DNA from 2 places in the Shewanella japonica genome. Region 1 is predicted to be linked to the other one. Evidence: predicted binding sites of a transcription regulator. Region 1 holds the regulator's gene; the other holds the start of a gene.
What was found. Region 1 encodes LexA, which represses DNA repair genes until DNA is damaged. Its sites were predicted from a motif close to TACTGTATNNNNATACAGTA; they were not measured.
Positions count from the first base shown of each region.

Region 2: the regulator LexA is predicted to act here: its motif matches at 3,245-3,264, upstream of recG (ATP-dependent DNA helicase RecG).

Region 1 covers NZ_CP020472.1:227,788-236,236, reverse strand. Annotated here, with positions in the region: gene mtr (tryptophan permease) at 1-656, opposite strand, end outside; gene plsB (glycerol-3-phosphate 1-O-acyltransferase PlsB) at 668-3,088, opposite strand; gene lexA (transcriptional repressor LexA) at 3,498-4,115, shown strand; gene SJ2017_RS00990 (cell division inhibitor SulA) at 4,112-4,618, shown strand; gene coxB (cytochrome c oxidase subunit II) at 5,059-6,627, shown strand; gene ctaD (cytochrome c oxidase subunit I) at 6,637-8,253, shown strand; gene SJ2017_RS00975 (cytochrome c oxidase assembly protein) at 8,255-8,449, shown strand, end outside.
Region 2 covers NZ_CP020472.1:371,762-380,210, forward strand. Annotated here, with positions in the region: gene SJ2017_RS01680 (DUF3014 domain-containing protein) at 45-917, opposite strand; gene recG (ATP-dependent DNA helicase RecG) at 1,051-3,126, opposite strand; gene SJ2017_RS01690 (response regulator transcription factor) at 3,334-3,954, opposite strand; gene SJ2017_RS01695 (sensor histidine kinase) at 3,958-5,109, opposite strand; gene SJ2017_RS01700 (tetratricopeptide repeat protein) at 5,183-5,872, opposite strand; gene SJ2017_RS01705 (calcium/sodium antiporter) at 6,092-7,018, opposite strand; gene SJ2017_RS01710 (AMP-binding protein) at 7,218-8,449, opposite strand, start outside.

The DNA.
Region 1 (8,449 bases):
TTGCCATAATACTTGACTAAGCTTGGCACATTGCCGTGATAGCCAAAGCTTGTCAGACCAAAAGGAATGGCAGCTAAAATATATGGAGCAAAACTCGCCTGTCCGTCAGGGACTAACAAGTTCACGGTTTCCACATCAATCAGCAAATTACCGACGGCTAAAAAGAAAGTAATGATCATCCCGCCAAGCATTACTGTCGTAATACGGTCGACCACTTTAGTGCTAATCATCACAATCGCAGCAAGCACAAGGGCAAAAACTAAGCCTGCAATACTTTGTGGTAAATGAATGCCCATACCTGACAAGGTGTGGTTCACAATAGAGCCACCACCACTGATATAAGCGTAAGTCAGAATATATAATACGAAGGTAATGGAAAGCCCATTAACTATCCGCCAGAATTGGCCTAATGTCACTTTGGTTAACGTGTCGAAACTGTCGCCAGGTTTAAAATGTAAGTTGGTTTCAAGTAGCATTAAGCCTGACACCAACATACAAAACCAAATACCGATTAGCATGGCAATGGAATAGCCAAACCACATACCAGCACTGACAACAGGAAGGGAAAACATACCGGCACCGACTGTGGTACCGGCAATAATCATAGCACCGCCTAATAATGATTTATTGTGCGGTTGTGATTGTGTTGAACTCATAAAGTTAGTGGTTACCCATGTTCCATAGTGACGCTATCTACTATGGTTTTACGAACAGATAAACGCAACATACCATTGGCATGGTCGCGAATTCGGATGACAGCAAACTGATTGTCATTACCCGACAAGTGCCCTAATTCTTTTAATTTTACACTCAAATTATTGTAGAGTTTTTTATCATAAAACTCTGGCGCAGTAATTCCGTGTAAAGCACCTAAACGCTGAGCTAATAAGTGGCTCGCGCTTTCTAGATCTGAACGTTCAATATCCGGTTTATAAGCCAATAAATTAAAGATAATCGCGTAACGTTGTAATGTCTCACTGACAGTTTCAGACAATAACATTAACTGGGTAATATTACTTTGATTGAGTTCAAACTCGTCTGTACCCGAAATAAGCTGTTGCTCAACAAATAAGTTTAATACGCTATCAATATAAGCGGGTAAGTCTTCAATCCCCATAAACAACTCAGCTTTGAGTAGCGGGTAGAAGTCATTAACGATTTCATGAATTTTTTGACGATTAAACTCTTCGTATTGCACCAAGCAACTCGCTATTAACGAAGGAACTGCCATTAAATGGATGATGTTATTACGGTAGTAGCTCATCGCAATTGCTGAAGACTCTTCAATCGCAATAATTTCACCAATTTGATCAGTGTGCGAAGTAAACTTTTTCAGTGATAGACATTGATCAACTAATTCACTAGCACTGCCTTGAGCTACTGAGGTGTAATCAGTGTAAGGCACTTCTTTCATCAATTTAAGATATAAATCTAGCTGACGTTCCAGCTCTGTGCGCTCTAATGCATTTTGTTCAGCGGCTAATAACACCATACTGGTTAACGTAACAGAGCTCGCTGCTGCAGCACTGTTAATGTTTGTCATCACTTTATTGGCTAACTGATTAACCGCAGGCGTTAACCACGTTGGTTTTTGTTCAGGATCTTTAGCCACTTCTTCACGCCAATCAGGCGACTGCTGATTTAAGAACTGCTGCACGTTAATTGGCTCACCAAAGTTAACGTAACCTTGTCCAAAGTTACCCAACTTACGCAATGCACCAAACACTTGCCATACAGATTCTTTTTGCTTTTTCTTACCGCTTAATTCTTTATGATAAGTCGACACTTCCATGACATGATCGTAGCCAAGATACACTGGCACTAAGGTCACAGGACGCTCGATACCACGCAATACGCTGTTTACCGTCATCGCTAGCATGCCTGTTTTAGGAGCAAGTAGACGACCAGTACGTGAACGACCACCCTCAGTGAAATACTCAACTGAATAACCTTTAGCAAATAGTTGATCTAAATACTCTCTGAATACTGCGGTATAAAGCTTATTACCGTTAAAACTACGACGGATAAAGAAGGCACCACCACGGCGGAACATTGGACCTGCCGGCCAAAAGTTAAGATTAATCCCTGCCGCAATATGCGGTGGAACCATGCCTTGATAATAAAGAATATATGACAGTAACAAGTAATCCATATGGCTTCGATGACACGGCACATAAACGATTTCATGACCATCATGATGCAGTTTACGAACTTGCTCCGCACTCTTGATGCTAATACCACTGTATAACTTGTTCCAAAGCCAAGTTAAGAAACGCTCAGCAATACGAATCAAGTTATCCGAATAGTCTGCTGCGATTTCATCAAGGTACTCAATGGCTTTTTCACGTGCCTTTTCTTCGGGAATTTTTTTGTTAACGGCTTCTTCTTGAATGGCACGCTTGATGGATTCTGACTTTAACAGCGAATTGAACATCGCTTGACGATTAGGAAGCTGAGGCCCCGTCATCACTTTACGTTGACGGCGAAAATGCACACGAGCCACACGGATAAGCTTGTGCGCAATACTGACATCTGTGCCGTGTTCATCAGCCATATAACGCAGCGACATGGCATTAGAAAATTGAATGAAGTTATGGCGACCTAAAAATAGAATCATTAACCATTTACGTAACCATGTTGGGTTTTCACGCTCAAAAACCGCAGCGGTCATGGTGTCGTCTTCTTTACCAGGGATACGACCCCAATATAGGCTTACAGGAACAAGCTGGATGTCGAGTTCTTTGTTCTTTTGGTGTAATTCGAGCAACTTAGTAAAGTTTGCTACAAATTTATCGCTACTATGGCGCTTACCAAACAAGGGTTTACGCCCTTCCACACACACAATTCTAGGGGTATTGAAACCATCAACATCTAACCGTTCATACGGACTTGGCAAGTTATATTTAGCTGTCATTTCATGTAAGGCAGCAATATCACTCAGCGACTCCGTTTTCATCACATAGACCACTGGCTTGTCAGGATCTAAGTTAAGGTCAGCGAACGGATCTTCAGGCACAACAACACTGTGTACCATTAATTTCTGAATCCAACGTAATGATTTAGCAATGATAGAATCTGGTTTTAGCATGGGTCTTCGCATTATCAACAACGATTTATTGCGCATAGGATACCAGAATATCATTCAGTTACACTAACCTCGGTAAATCTAGTTAACATTTAAGTAGCAAGTTTTGTTGGTTCTAACATCAAGTATCAATCACTTAGTAAGTAGCAAAACATTTAGGTACAGTACTGTATAAATAGACGGTATCCAGTACTTTTTGGCTTATTCACTTGAGTCATCAATAATAAAACACACTAATTTACCGACGCCCCACAAAAAAAATAAACCACTGATTTAATTATCTTTAAATAACTAAAAACTTCGATAAAAATTCATATCTATTGCTTTATCATCAAAAAATGTTGGTTAATACTTGCGCGACCAAAGATACTGTATATAATGACAGTCACTGTATAAAAAAACAGGAATCAACATGAGACCTTTAACGCCACGACAAGCTGAAATTCTAGAATTAATTAAATGCAATATTGCCGAGACAGGTATGCCACCAACTCGTGCAGAAATTGCCACTAGATTAGGCTTTAAAAGTGCTAATGCTGCAGAAGAACATTTAAAAGCACTCGCTAAAAAAGGTTGCATTGAAATTATTCCAGGTACCTCTCGCGGTATCCGTATGGTCCAAGAAGAAGAGGAAGTCGAAGAAGGCTTACCACTGATTGGTCAGGTTGCGGCTGGTGAACCAATTTTGGCGTTAGAACATGTTGAACAATACTTTCAAGTTGATCCTGAAATGTTTAAACCCAATGCTAATTTCTTACTACGTGTTCGTGGCGACAGTATGAAGGATATTGGCATTATTGAAGGCGACTTATTAGCGGTTCACAAAATGCAGCAAGCTAAAAATGGTCAAGTCGTTGTTGCCCGTGTTGATGATGATGTCACCGTGAAGCGTTTTGAAAAGAAAGGCAACGTTGTTTATCTGCATGCAGAAAACGAGCAGTACTCGCCGATAAAAGTCGATTTAACATGCCAAAGCCTTACGATTGAAGGGCTCGCTGTTGGCGTTATCCGTAATGGAGGTTGGTTATGAACACATTAATAGGTAATGCACCACGTCACCCAGGTTTATGGATGGACATGGCATCAGCAGCTGCGCCAGTAAAGCAAGGTATCGAAACCAAACAAACAGCTAACCAAGGGTTAACTGAATTAACTCAGCTATGCGGCCAGTTAGCCGTATTAAGTCAACAAGGGCGATGGATTGTACTGATTAATCCGCCTCACATTGGTTACAAACAAATTCTAGCGAACGCCAATGTCAGAATGGACCGTGTATTACTGGTTCACACTAAAGATGAAGTCGAAACACTTTGGGCAATGGAAAAAGCACTCACAAGTGGTACATCCAGCGCAGTGATTACATGGACAACCCCATTAGATGCTCGTGATAATCGTCGCATTCAATTAGTCGCTAAAAGCGCCTTAGCGCAAGGTGTCATTATTGAAGATGTAAATACTCACTTACGTGATGACCAATTAAACGCCAGTAATCCTGTGGCTGCAACCCAATTGAATTTATCTGCATTTCACTAAAGTCTATTTGCTAAAAAAGCCCTTCATTTCGGTGACGGGCTTTTTTTTGCGCCTTTTTTCAGCAAATTAGATGATAAAGTGATCTTGATCAATATTTAATCTCCAAGTAATGTAGTTAACAAGGGAGTAACATTTATTGACCTCTCTTAGTGGTAAAAATGAACATAAGTGATAAAACGCTGTAAAGATTGTGCTGGTACCATGCGGTATAGAAAGCCTTGAATAAAAAGCGTCAATTTAAGAATTGAAAAGTTCAGTATTAGGTACAAGTGTGGCCACCAAAACCCAATAGAATAATCGAGTATTAATACTCACTGCCACCGTGTACTTTGAAGTGATCAAACTTTTTCGGGAATAGAAAAGTTTGCATAGAGCAGAGTATTACTGTGTGACTTTTCCTTGTTGTTATTGCAAATCGCAATTGGCAGAGGAGTAGTCTTGTGAAGCGATTGTTGTATGGATTAATGGTGCTGTTTTTTGCAGTGCCACTTGCAGCGGCTGATATGCCGCTTAACATGACCCAAGGGGTAACAGAGATCAGTGGTAAGGTTTACGACCTCCATATGATCATTCTTTATATCTGTTGTGCTATTGGTGTTGTGGTATTTGGAATCATGATTTACTCCATGATTTATCATAGAAAATCAAAGGGTGCAGTACCTGCTGATTTCCATGATAGTACCAAAGTGGAAATAGCATGGACTGTCGTGCCGTTTCTTATCCTCATTGGTATGGCAATTCCTGCCACAAAAACCCTCATTGCTATGGAAGACCCAAGTGATGCGGAGTTAACTATCAAAGTAACCGGCTCTCAATGGAAATGGCATTACAGCTATTTTAATGAAGACGTCGAGTTTTACAGTTTACTTTCCACCCCTGCCGATCAAATTACTGGGACAGAAACGAAAACTGAAACTTACCTACTAGAAGTCGATAAGCCCCTCGTTCTGCCAATCAATCGTAAAGTACGCTTTTTAATGACTTCAGATGATGTGATTCACTCTTGGTGGGTTCCTGCATTTGCGGTGAAAAAAGATGCTAACCCAGGTTTTATTAATGAAGCTTGGACCAAGATTGATAAGGTTGGTACCTACCGAGGTCAATGTGCTGAGTTGTGTGGTAAAGACCACGGATTCATGCCGGTGGTAGTTGAAGCCGTTTCTGAAGCAGACTTTGAGCAATGGCTAAAAGATCAAAAACAACTAACTGCTGATGCAAAAGCCGCGGCCGAAGCGTCACTGTCGCAAACCTTGACCTTTGATGAGTTGATGGCTCAAGGTGAACAAGTTTACATGGGCCGATGCGCCGCTTGTCACCAACCAAATGGTGCAGGACTACCTGGTGTATTCCCGTCTCTTATCGGCAGTCCAATCATTAAAGGGTCAGTTGCTGGCCACATTGATATTGTCGTCAACGGCCAGCCTGGTACTGCTATGCAAGCCTTCGCGAAACAGCTTACTGCAACAGAAATTGCAGCTGTTGTGACCTACGAGCGAAACGCTTGGGGTAATGATTCTGGTGATGTGGTTCAAGCTGCAGATGTGAACTCAGGTGGGGCACCTAGCGATGCAAGCTCAGCAAGTGATAAGCCAACGCCTGTCACTTTGCCTGCTGAATTACCAGCGACACAACCTGAGGTAGAACAAGTGGTTGCTGACGTCGTTGAAGAAGCAACACCTGACGTTGTTATGGATGACTTATCTATGGATGAACTGATGGCAATGGGTGAGCAAGTTTACCTCAGCAGCTGTGCTGCATGTCACCAAGCCGCTGGTACAGGTTTACCTGGCGCATTCCCTGCGTTAGTGGGCAGTCCGTTAGTCATGGGCCCTGTTGAAGGACACCTTGAAGTGGTTATCAATGGCCAACCTGGTACAGCAATGCAAGGATTTAGCTCCATACTCTCACCACAGCAACTCGCAGCTGTTGTGACGTATGAGCGAAATGCTTGGGGAAATAATACTGGTGATGCTGTTCAAGCCACCGATGTTGTTGGTCATGGAAAGTAAGGGATACAGATGAGCACAATTACACAAGATACTACCCCAGCTCATGATGAACATTCTCATGACGGCCATGATGAACACCATCATGGCGCGCCAAAAGGCATCATGCGCTGGATATTAACCACTAACCATAAAGACATTGGTTCTATGTATTTATGGTTCAGTTTTATTATGTTCCTCACTGGTGGTGCGATGGCAATGGTCATTCGCGCAGAACTATTTCAGCCAGGCTTACAGTTAGTTGACCCTAACTTCTTTAACCAAATGACCACAGTACACGGTCTTATTATGGTATTTGGTGCCGTCATGCCTGCCTTCACAGGGTTAGCCAACTGGCTGATCCCAATGATGATTGGTGCACCTGATATGGCACTGCCTCGAATGAATAACTGGAGCTTTTGGATCTTACCATTTGCCTTCGCGATTCTGTTGAGTTCGCTGTTTATGGAAGGCGGCGGCCCTAACTTTGGCTGGACTTTCTATGCACCGCTATCAACTACCTATAGCCCTGATAGCACTGCACTATTTGTTTTCTCGGTGCATATCATGGGGATCAGTTCGATTATGGGCGCAATTAACGTGGTCGTGACCATTGTTAATATGCGTGCACCAGGCATGACTTGGATGAAGTTGCCATTATTTGTATGGACATGGCTCATTACTGCATTCTTGCTGATTGCGGTGATGCCCGTACTTGCAGGTGCGGTTACCATGGTATTAACCGATAAATACTTTGGTACCAGTTTCTTTGATGCCGCAGGTGGCGGTGATCCCGTCATGTTCCAGCATATTTTCTGGTTCTTCGGTCACCCTGAAGTCTACATCATGATTTTGCCTTCGTTCGGGATTATCTCGGCCATTATTCCAACCTTTAGTCGTAAAAAGTTGTTTGGCTACGCTTCGATGGTTTACGCCACGTCCAGTATTGCGATTTTATCCTTCTTGGTTTGGGCGCATCACATGTTTACCACAGGGATGCCAGTATTTGCTGAACTGTTTTTCATGTACTGCACCATGTTAATTGCGGTGCCGACAGGAGTAAAAGTATTTAACTGGGTAGCAACGATGTGGCGTGGTTCAATCACGTTCGAAACCCCTATGTTATTTGCGATTGCCTTTATTATTCTCTTTACCATTGGTGGTTTTTCAGGATTGATGCTGGCGATAACACCTGCTGATTTCCAATACCATGATACTTATTTCGTGGTGGCGCATTTCCACTATGTACTGGTGACTGGAGCGGTGTTCTCTATTATGGCTGCTGCCTATTATTGGTTACCAAAATGGACTGGCCATATGTATAGCGAAACCCTAGGGCGCTGGCATTTTTGGTGTAGCGTGATTTCAGTCAATGTGCTGTTTTTCCCGATGCACTTTTTAGGATTAGCAGGCATGCCTCGCCGAATTCCAGATTACGCCATTCAATTTGCTGATATTAATCAAATTGTCTCAATCGGCGGGTTCGCATTTGGCTTATCACAGCTAATTTTCTTAGCCGTAGTGATTAAATGTGTCAAAGGTGGCGAGAAAGCGGCTGATAAACCTTGGGAAGGCGCTGAAGGACTGGAGTGGACCATTGCCAGCCCAGCACCTTACCATTCATTCACCACACCACCAGAGGTGAAGTGATATGAGCCAGCCAACAAAATCAAACCGTAACTTACTTATAGGTCTGGTATTAGGATCAATAGGTATGTTCGGCTTTGGTTTTGCGCTGGTACCGCTTTATGACGTGCTTTGCGAAACCTTAGGCATTAACGGAAAGCCTCAAGGTACAGCAAGTCGTTATGAAGCGGTGGTCGTTGATAAAGAACGCACCATTACT
Region 2 (8,449 bases), 140 kb from region 1:
TTTGGCAGCGATAGGTTGGCTAGTACTAAAAATACCTACAAAAGCTAGTTGTTTAGCTGTTGTTTAAGCTTTCTTACAGCACCTTTGATTTTCTTAGTATTTTCAGGCCCCATGCGCACCATTAATTTTTGAATGTTAGGTAGCGACTCAAGTTTAGGGTCAACAAATAAATAGTTAACACTGATTGATGACAGCTCAATTGGATCTTCGATAATGGGGGCTGCCAAAATCACATCAAATGCTTCTACCATGCGTTCATTGAAGCTCATGTCACTATAACCAAGTTCTTCAAATGCTTCGTCAAATAAAGGCGATAATTCTTCAAAAGTACTGACTAGCTGTTCATCATTCATGCCCGCTATCATGTCTGCATAGAGATCATAACGGTGGTAGCTGTCTGGGTTTAAGTAGATTTTGTCGGTAATTTCACTGACGCTAAAGCTGTCTTTAGGACCTTTTAAAGGGCTGGCTTTGTGAATGACTTCACCTTGTGCCATGTTGTCGACAAATACCACAAACTGGCGAGCAATGTCTTTTTTAAGGATGATGGATTCGATTTTCATTCCATCAGCCATTTCAATGGTTTTTTGCTCTACAAAATCATCACTTTCGGTCAGTGCTGGTAGTGGTTCAACGACCACTTCAGGTTCTGTTGGAATGATTTCGGTCGGCTCTACCACTTCTGGTTCAACAATCACTTCTTCAATTGGCTCTTGCTCGATGGGCTGTTCAGGCACCGGCTCTGGCAATTGTACTGGTGTTGGGGCTATTACCTCAGGTTCAGACGGCTCTGACGTGAAATAGAAATAACCTGCACCAGCCAAAATAACGGCAATGGTTACGCCGATAACACCTGCATTGCTGCCACCTGCGCGGCTCGATTGTGGTGTTGCTCTGTCTTCTTGATTGACTTGCATTTCTATTCCTTAGCTTTAAACATCAAAAGTGGAACTGAACACGAGATAAATATTGTTTAGCCTCAAGCTCATCACTCATTCTGCAATATTATTAACGCTTGTCTAGTGATAATAGACCTAAGTTAACAATAATTTATGCTTGTACGTATTGCTGGCGATCACCTAACCAACGGTGAATGATGCCATCAACATTTTCAGGTACTTGTCGCATGACATGTGCGGCAAGTTTTTGGGTGTTTTCAATTAAATACTGGTCTCTGACCAAATCTGCTATTTTCATTTCTGCCAGCCCAGTTTGACGAGTGCCGAGCACTTCACCTGGGCCGCGGATCTCTAAATCTTTTTGGGCAATAACAAAACCGTCATTACTCGACCTTAATACACCAAGTCGTTTTGTTGCTGTTTGCGACAATGGCGCTTTGTAAAGCAGTAGGCAATGACTCACGACTGAGCCTCGACCGACACGACCACGTAATTGGTGTAATTGCGCTAAGCCCAGCCTTTCGGGGTTTTCAATAATCATCAAACTGGCATTGGGTACATCAACACCAACTTCAATCACAGTGGTTGCCACTAGTAAATGTAGCTCACCCGCTTTAAATTGAGCCATTATTTGCTGTTTTTCTGCGCTTTTCATTCGTCCATGCACCAGACCAATGTTGAGTTCTGGTAATAAACGACTGAGTTCTTCTGCTGTATCTTCAGCAGCTTGGCATTCCAGCACTTCAGATTCTTCAATTAAGGTGCAGACCCAATAAATTTGTCGATTGTCGTTTAAGGCTGCTTGCTTGACCCGCTCAATGACTTCATCACGGCGATTATCACTCACAGCAACTGTACTGACAGGCGTTCTGCCAGGTGGTAGCTCATCAATGATAGAGGTTTCTAAGTCGGCATAAGCTGTCATTGCTAACGTGCGAGGTATCGGAGTGGCTGTCATGATCAATTGATGAGGATGAAAACCTTGGCTAATGCCTTTTTCACGTAGGCCCAACCGTTGATGCACTCCAAAGCGATGCTGCTCATCGATAATTATCAGTGCTAATTTGTCAAAACTGACTTGTTCTTGGAAGATGGCGTGGGTGCCAATGACCATATTGGCGCTACCATCAGCGATATCCGCTAGTGATTGAGCCCTTGCTTTGCCTTTTAGTTTACCTGCAAGCCAGCCGACTTTTAGTCCGAGCGGCTCAAACCACGCAGCAAAATTAATGGCATGTTGTTCAGCCAGCAATTCGGTGGGTGCCATCATCGCCACTTGGTAGCCATTTTCAATGGCTTGTAGCGCTGCCAGTGCAGCAACTAAGGTTTTTCCTGAACCGACATCACCTTGCACTAAACGCATCATTGGTGTTGGTTTCTCAATATCTCGGCTTATGTCTGCGACCACTCGCTGTTGAGCCCCTGTGGGTTTGAAGGGCAGGGCTTTTAAAAACGGGTTTAGTAGTTGGCCTGTTGCCGAAAGTGTGACAGCTTTATCAAGGTTGTTACGTTGACGCAGCTTTAGCATACTTAAATTGTGCGCCAATAACTCTTCTTGCACTAACCGCTGCTGAGCAGGATGCATCCCCACCTCCAAGTCAGCTTGTTCGATGTCATTGGGAGGCCTATGTATTAACTGTAAAGCATGGCTAATACTCATATTATTGGGCTGCAACTCGGCGGGGAGCAACTCGGTTAACCCGCCGTGAGTTAGGTGAGTCAGTGCTTGTTCGGTTAGTTTAATCCAACTGGCTTGTTTAAGACCTTCTGTTGAAGGGTAAATGGGGGTCAGTGAATCACTTAATGCTGGATTCTCGCCTTCTTTGATTATCTTGTATTCGGGATGAATAATCTCAAAGTGTCTTTTACCGCGCTTAATTTCACCATAAGCGCGAATAATCGCGCCGTTTTGCATGCCATTACGTTGGGCGACTGAAAAGTTAAAGAAACGTAGGGTTAGCATTCCTGTGTCGTCTGTAATAGTACAGGTCAGCATGCGTTTACGGCCAGGGACAATTTGGGTAGAAATGATTTCTGCTTCGACAGTGCCATACATGGCAGGATATAAACTCGCAATGGGATAGATTTGGGTGCGATCTTCGTAGCGCATAGGCAGATGAAACAGCACATCTTGTACTGTTTTAATACCCAGCTTATCGAGTTTTTCAGCGACTTTTTTGGCTACGCCTTTTAAGTCGGTAATAGGAACCTGATCCAATGGTTGCAAATCCACAATGCCTTCATATTGTCGAGTGTTGGCGCTATCATGCTAGCAAGGGTTAACAGAGTTATCCAATAAGTTATACAGTTCACTATCGAGTGAGAATGCTTGCTAGAGACAATAGTACTGTAAATATATACAGATATTTATGCCTATCTTAGCAGAGTTTGAATACAAGGCAATAATATTCCCCTTTTTGGCAGCTAAGCAACGCTATAACCAGCCTTTTTGTTTAGCGATACGGGCAGCATCAATACGATTACTGGCATTAAGCTTACTGATCGCTTCAGACAAGTAATTCCTGACTGTCCCTTCGGCAATGAACAGCTTCGCGGCAATATCACTGGTAGATAATCCTTCGCTGGCAAATCGTAACGCTTTTCGTTCCTTATCATTTAGCGGATCAATATCCCCGATGGCACTGATTGCAAGCTCAGGATCGATCACCTTTTTGCCAGCCATGACCTGCTTGATTGCCGATAATAAACTTTCTGTGGGGGCATCTTTTAATAAAAAGCCATCGACGCCACAGGCAAGCGCTCGCTTGATATAACCGGCTCGACCAAAGGTGGTTAAGATAATGACTTTGGTTTGCAGTGCTGCACCTTGCTGTTCTTTAAGCCATTGTGCTAATTCAAGGCCTGTACGCCCTGGCATTTCGATGTCACTGAGCAGTAAATCAAACGAGTGTTGTTTGAGTAACGCAATAGCCTGAGTGCCGTCTTCGGCTTCTGTGACTTCAACTGGGCCAATGGTTTCATCATTGCTAAGAGTGAGCAGTGCTGAAAGCGCTCCTCTCACCATAGCTTGATCCTCTGCCAGTAAAATTTTCATGAATCAGCTGTCCTTATCGGTAGAAAGAGGCAATGAAATCGTGAACTGATAACCATCGGTAATTTGATAGTTAAATGCGCCTTTGAGCAATTGAGCCCGTTCTGCGATGCCTTTTAGTCCGTTTCCTTCCACTATCGCTTGTGTTGATGAATTATCAGATAAACGTACGTTTAGGGTGTTGTTTTGATGGCTAAACTGCCACCAACATTCAGTTGCGGTGCCGTGCTTGAGCATGTTATTGACTAGTTCAGTAAACATTAACCCTAGTTGTGATTCATATAATTCGGGCATCTCGGGCAGTTGGCCGTTGACGTTCACTTCTATGCTTTGTTCTCGAAGGGATGCGGTTAATTGCTGTAAGGTGTCAGCCAAGCCTTTATGTTTATAATCCGATACTGTTTGTCTGATTTGACTAAGGCTGTCTCTGGCTATTTCTGCTAATTGACTCAAATGTTCTTTTGCTAAAGGCAGGTTTCCTGCTTCAACGAGTTTTTCCGCTAACTGCGCTTTAAGGGCGATAGACGATAAGTTGTGACCCATAATATCGTGAAGATCTCGAGCAATTCTTTCTCGTTCTAGGGCTGTCGCTAAACTGGCAATTTCATCATTTGATTGACGTTGCTGACGTCTAATTCGCTCATTGTTATGTTCTACTACACCAAATAATCCCACCACAAACACGATTAACATGCCGTATAGCGGGAAATAAAATGCGGGATACCCTACAAGGTAGTTTAGTGTCCATAACCCAATACTGATGGCGATAAAACTGATAATGCTGGTGCGTAATGAGTAAAAAAAACCAATAAAAAAGCCCGCAAAACTAAAAAATGAAATTCCGCCGCTGGTAAATAAACTGGCGATAACCGCAGTCGAAATCATTAACGATATAGGGTATATGGCTTTTGCTTGGCTACTTTTATAAGCCCAAAAATAACCGTATAAGAATGGAATTAATAGCAATAGACTAATGCTTACACGCATAACATCATCACGCATAAACCAAATAGGTATGAAATAAAAAATGAGGTTTAACAAATAGACCCAAGCCGTTTTTTGCTTGTAGGCTTTTTCTGGGTGGTTGTTTTCGTTAGTGGTCATATCCGTGTGAACCATTCCTTGAGCAGACTGATTGGCAGTATCTTGAGTATTCATAACCTTTCCTTAGCAAGTTAGCATACTGCAACCCATCGGCAATGGGTAGCAGTAGCTAACAGGTCCCGTGGCATTATTGACTAGCATTCACTGTAGAGGTTGGGTTTAGCAGGAAGTTAGCCCAACCATAGTCTGGATTAATAGTTAACGCCTGTTGCCAGTCCTGCTTTGCGGCATCTTGTTGACCGAGCTCTTGTTTGGCAAGACCTCGCCAAGTGTAAGCTTCAGCATGTCCCCAACAGATCTCATCACAAGGGTTTTGATAGCGTGCAATGGCTAATGAGGCCAACTCACTGGCTTTGTCGTAACCTCCACCATATTGCGCAGGCGTGTAAAATGCACTCATAGCTTTAACTAATGCAATTCGAGGGTTGTCGGGACTTAATTGTTCAGCCTGCTGTAATAAAGCGCTTGCTTTAGATGATAATTGTTGGGCTTTAGCGCCGTCATAAGCGATTTGCATGCCATAGATTTGCGCGAGTAATGTCATCGATTCAGCATGATCTTCACGACTGATAACTGCTTCAAGTGTGGCTTGTGCATCAGTAAGCGCACGTTTTGCGACACCACGTTGTCCTAAAATATTGGCAGTAATTGCAATACGGTATTGGGCATAGGCATGTTCATAATCAACACTTTGCTGGCTGATTTGATTGAGCGCTTCAAGGTTCATGGTATTGGCTGCAGCATCAATACTATTGATATCTGCGACACTGGTTTGACTGACTAAAGATAAGGTAGCGGCAATAAATAATGTTTTCATGATTAACTCCGTTTATTCAAGTGTGTGTTGAGTGCAGAGTTAGTATTCAATATTGGCGTGAATGTGTGCAGGCACAAACGTCATCAGTTTATGATGACAAATGTCATTAATAAAAAAGCCAGCATACTGAATTAGCATGCTGGCTTATGGTTTAGTCCTGATGTTATCGTCTTAGGCTTTTTGTTTGACCCTATCGCATAGACTGAACCGTTTTTATACTTACGCTTGGATCACTAAGTAACTGATATAGCCTAAATAGCTGGCGACTAAAACAGCAGCTTCTCGGCGACCAATCCGCAGGCCTGTGTAAGCAAAGGGCAGTAATACTGCTGCTAATGCGATCATGACCACCCAGTCAATTTGGCTTATCTCATTACTGATAATAGGGTGGATAAGGGCCGTTACCCCTAAAATCCCTAAAATGTTAAATAGGTTTGAACCAACGACATTACCAATCGCTATATCACTTTCGCCTTTCAGTGCTGCCACAATAGAGGTGACAAGCTCCGGCATACTGGTGCCTATCGCGACGATGGTGAGGCCAATAACCACCTCACTAATACCTATCGACTTTGCCATGGCAACTGCGCCATCGACAAACAAAATGCCGCCACCGACAAGCATAGAAATACCGACAATAATCATTAGTACTGAAAGGAGGTTGCTTTGATTTGTTGCACTTTCAGAGTCGTCATTTTGTTGTTTGTCTGCTGTGAAATAGCTAAATAGTAAGTAACTGATAAGCAACGTAGTGAGAATGACGCCATCAAAAAAGCTTAAACCACCATCCAGTAATAACCCCCAAAACAATAATGAGGCCGCAATCATAATAGGGATATCTCGGCGCACCATCTGTGATTCGATTTTTATTGGACGGATAAGCGCTGTTATTCCTAAGATTAAACCGATATTGGCAATGTTTGAGCCGATAACGTTGCCCAACGCAATTCCGCTATTACCTGCAATAGCTGACTTAACACTCACTGCAAGCTCAGGGGCGCTGGTGCCAAAGGCCACGATTGTTAAACCGATAATAAGCGGCGTAAGTCCCAACTTGAGCGCTATTTGACTTGCTCCTCGCACGAGCGCTTCTGCACCTAGGGTTAAAATCAAAAAACCGCCGATAATCGACAACATAATTAGCATGATTCACTCTCAAAAATGGCTGAAACCGAAATGGACGGCAAGCATAGTGATTTTTTAGTTTTGCGCAATTTAAATTATCGAGCCGGAGGTTAAATTTTGTTCATATAGCTTAGGTATAGCATAGGGTTATTTTGCAAATACCAGGGACAAAAAAGCACACCAATAAGGTGTGCTTTAATCAGTCTAACCAAACAGCGGGTTAAATTTCATCTTCCCAGCAAATTTTCGCACCACGAATACCATCAACTTTGGCACTAAACTGCTTTTCTAGCACGTGGCGTTTAATTTTAAGCGTTGGTGTCATTGCATCATTTTCAATGGTCCAAGGCTCTGTTACCACAACCATAGCGTCAACATGCTCGTGTGATTCTAAGTTAGGGTTAATGCTGTCTAAGGTCGCCTTGAGTGATGAGCGTACTTCTTCACGAGGTTGCAACGCAGCACCTTCTGATAATTGAACCAATGCCACAGGGTGCGGTAAACCCGAACCAATGACACACAATAATTCAATATGTGAATCTTGAGCTAACTTACGCTCAATTGGGACTGGCGCAACATACTTACCTTTTGAGGTTTTGAAGTTGTCTTTAACGCGACCCGTAATTGAGATAAAGCCTTCATCATCAATTTCACATAAATCGCCAGTATGGAAAAACCCATCTTCATCAAAACAAGCTTTGGTGACTTCTTCTTGTTTGCAATAGCCTTGCATTAAGCCAGGGCTTTTAACCATCAGCTCACCTTCGTCACTACGGCGCACTTGGCAACCTTCGACTGGGCGTCCCACTGTACCAATTTTAGTGGCATCGAATGGGAAGTTAATTATCGAGTAAGCACAGTTTTCAGTCATGCCCCAAGCTTCAGAAATGTTCATGCCGATTTTGTGGTACCACTCAAGCTGGCTTGGTGGAATAGGCGCTGAACCTGAACCCAGCAAACGACAATGTTCCAGCCCTAGGCCTTTTTGGATCTTACGTTTAACTAAGCTACTAATGATGGGGACTTTAAGCAGGAAGTCCAATTTAGCTTCACCGGCTTTTTCAATAATATTGAGCTGGAATAGTGTCCATAAACGTGGCACCGAGAAAAACACCGTAGGACGACAGCGCTGCACATCTGCAACAAACGAGTCTAGGCTTTCAACAAAGGCGACCGAAGAACCTGAGTAGAATGATGATCCTTGAATTGCGACACGCTCAGTAATGTGGGCTAATGGCAGGTAAGATAATAATCTGTCAGTGGTATTGGTTTTTAAATCACGCACGACGGCTTCACAAGTCCAACCGTAGCTACCAAATGTTTGAATTGCGCCTTTAGGTTTACCGGTAGAGCCAGAGGTATAAATCAGCGTCATGACTTGCTCTGCGGTTGGCGTCGGCGCATCAACTAATGGCGTGCCAAGTTCAAGAATTTTGTCCCAGTGATACTGAG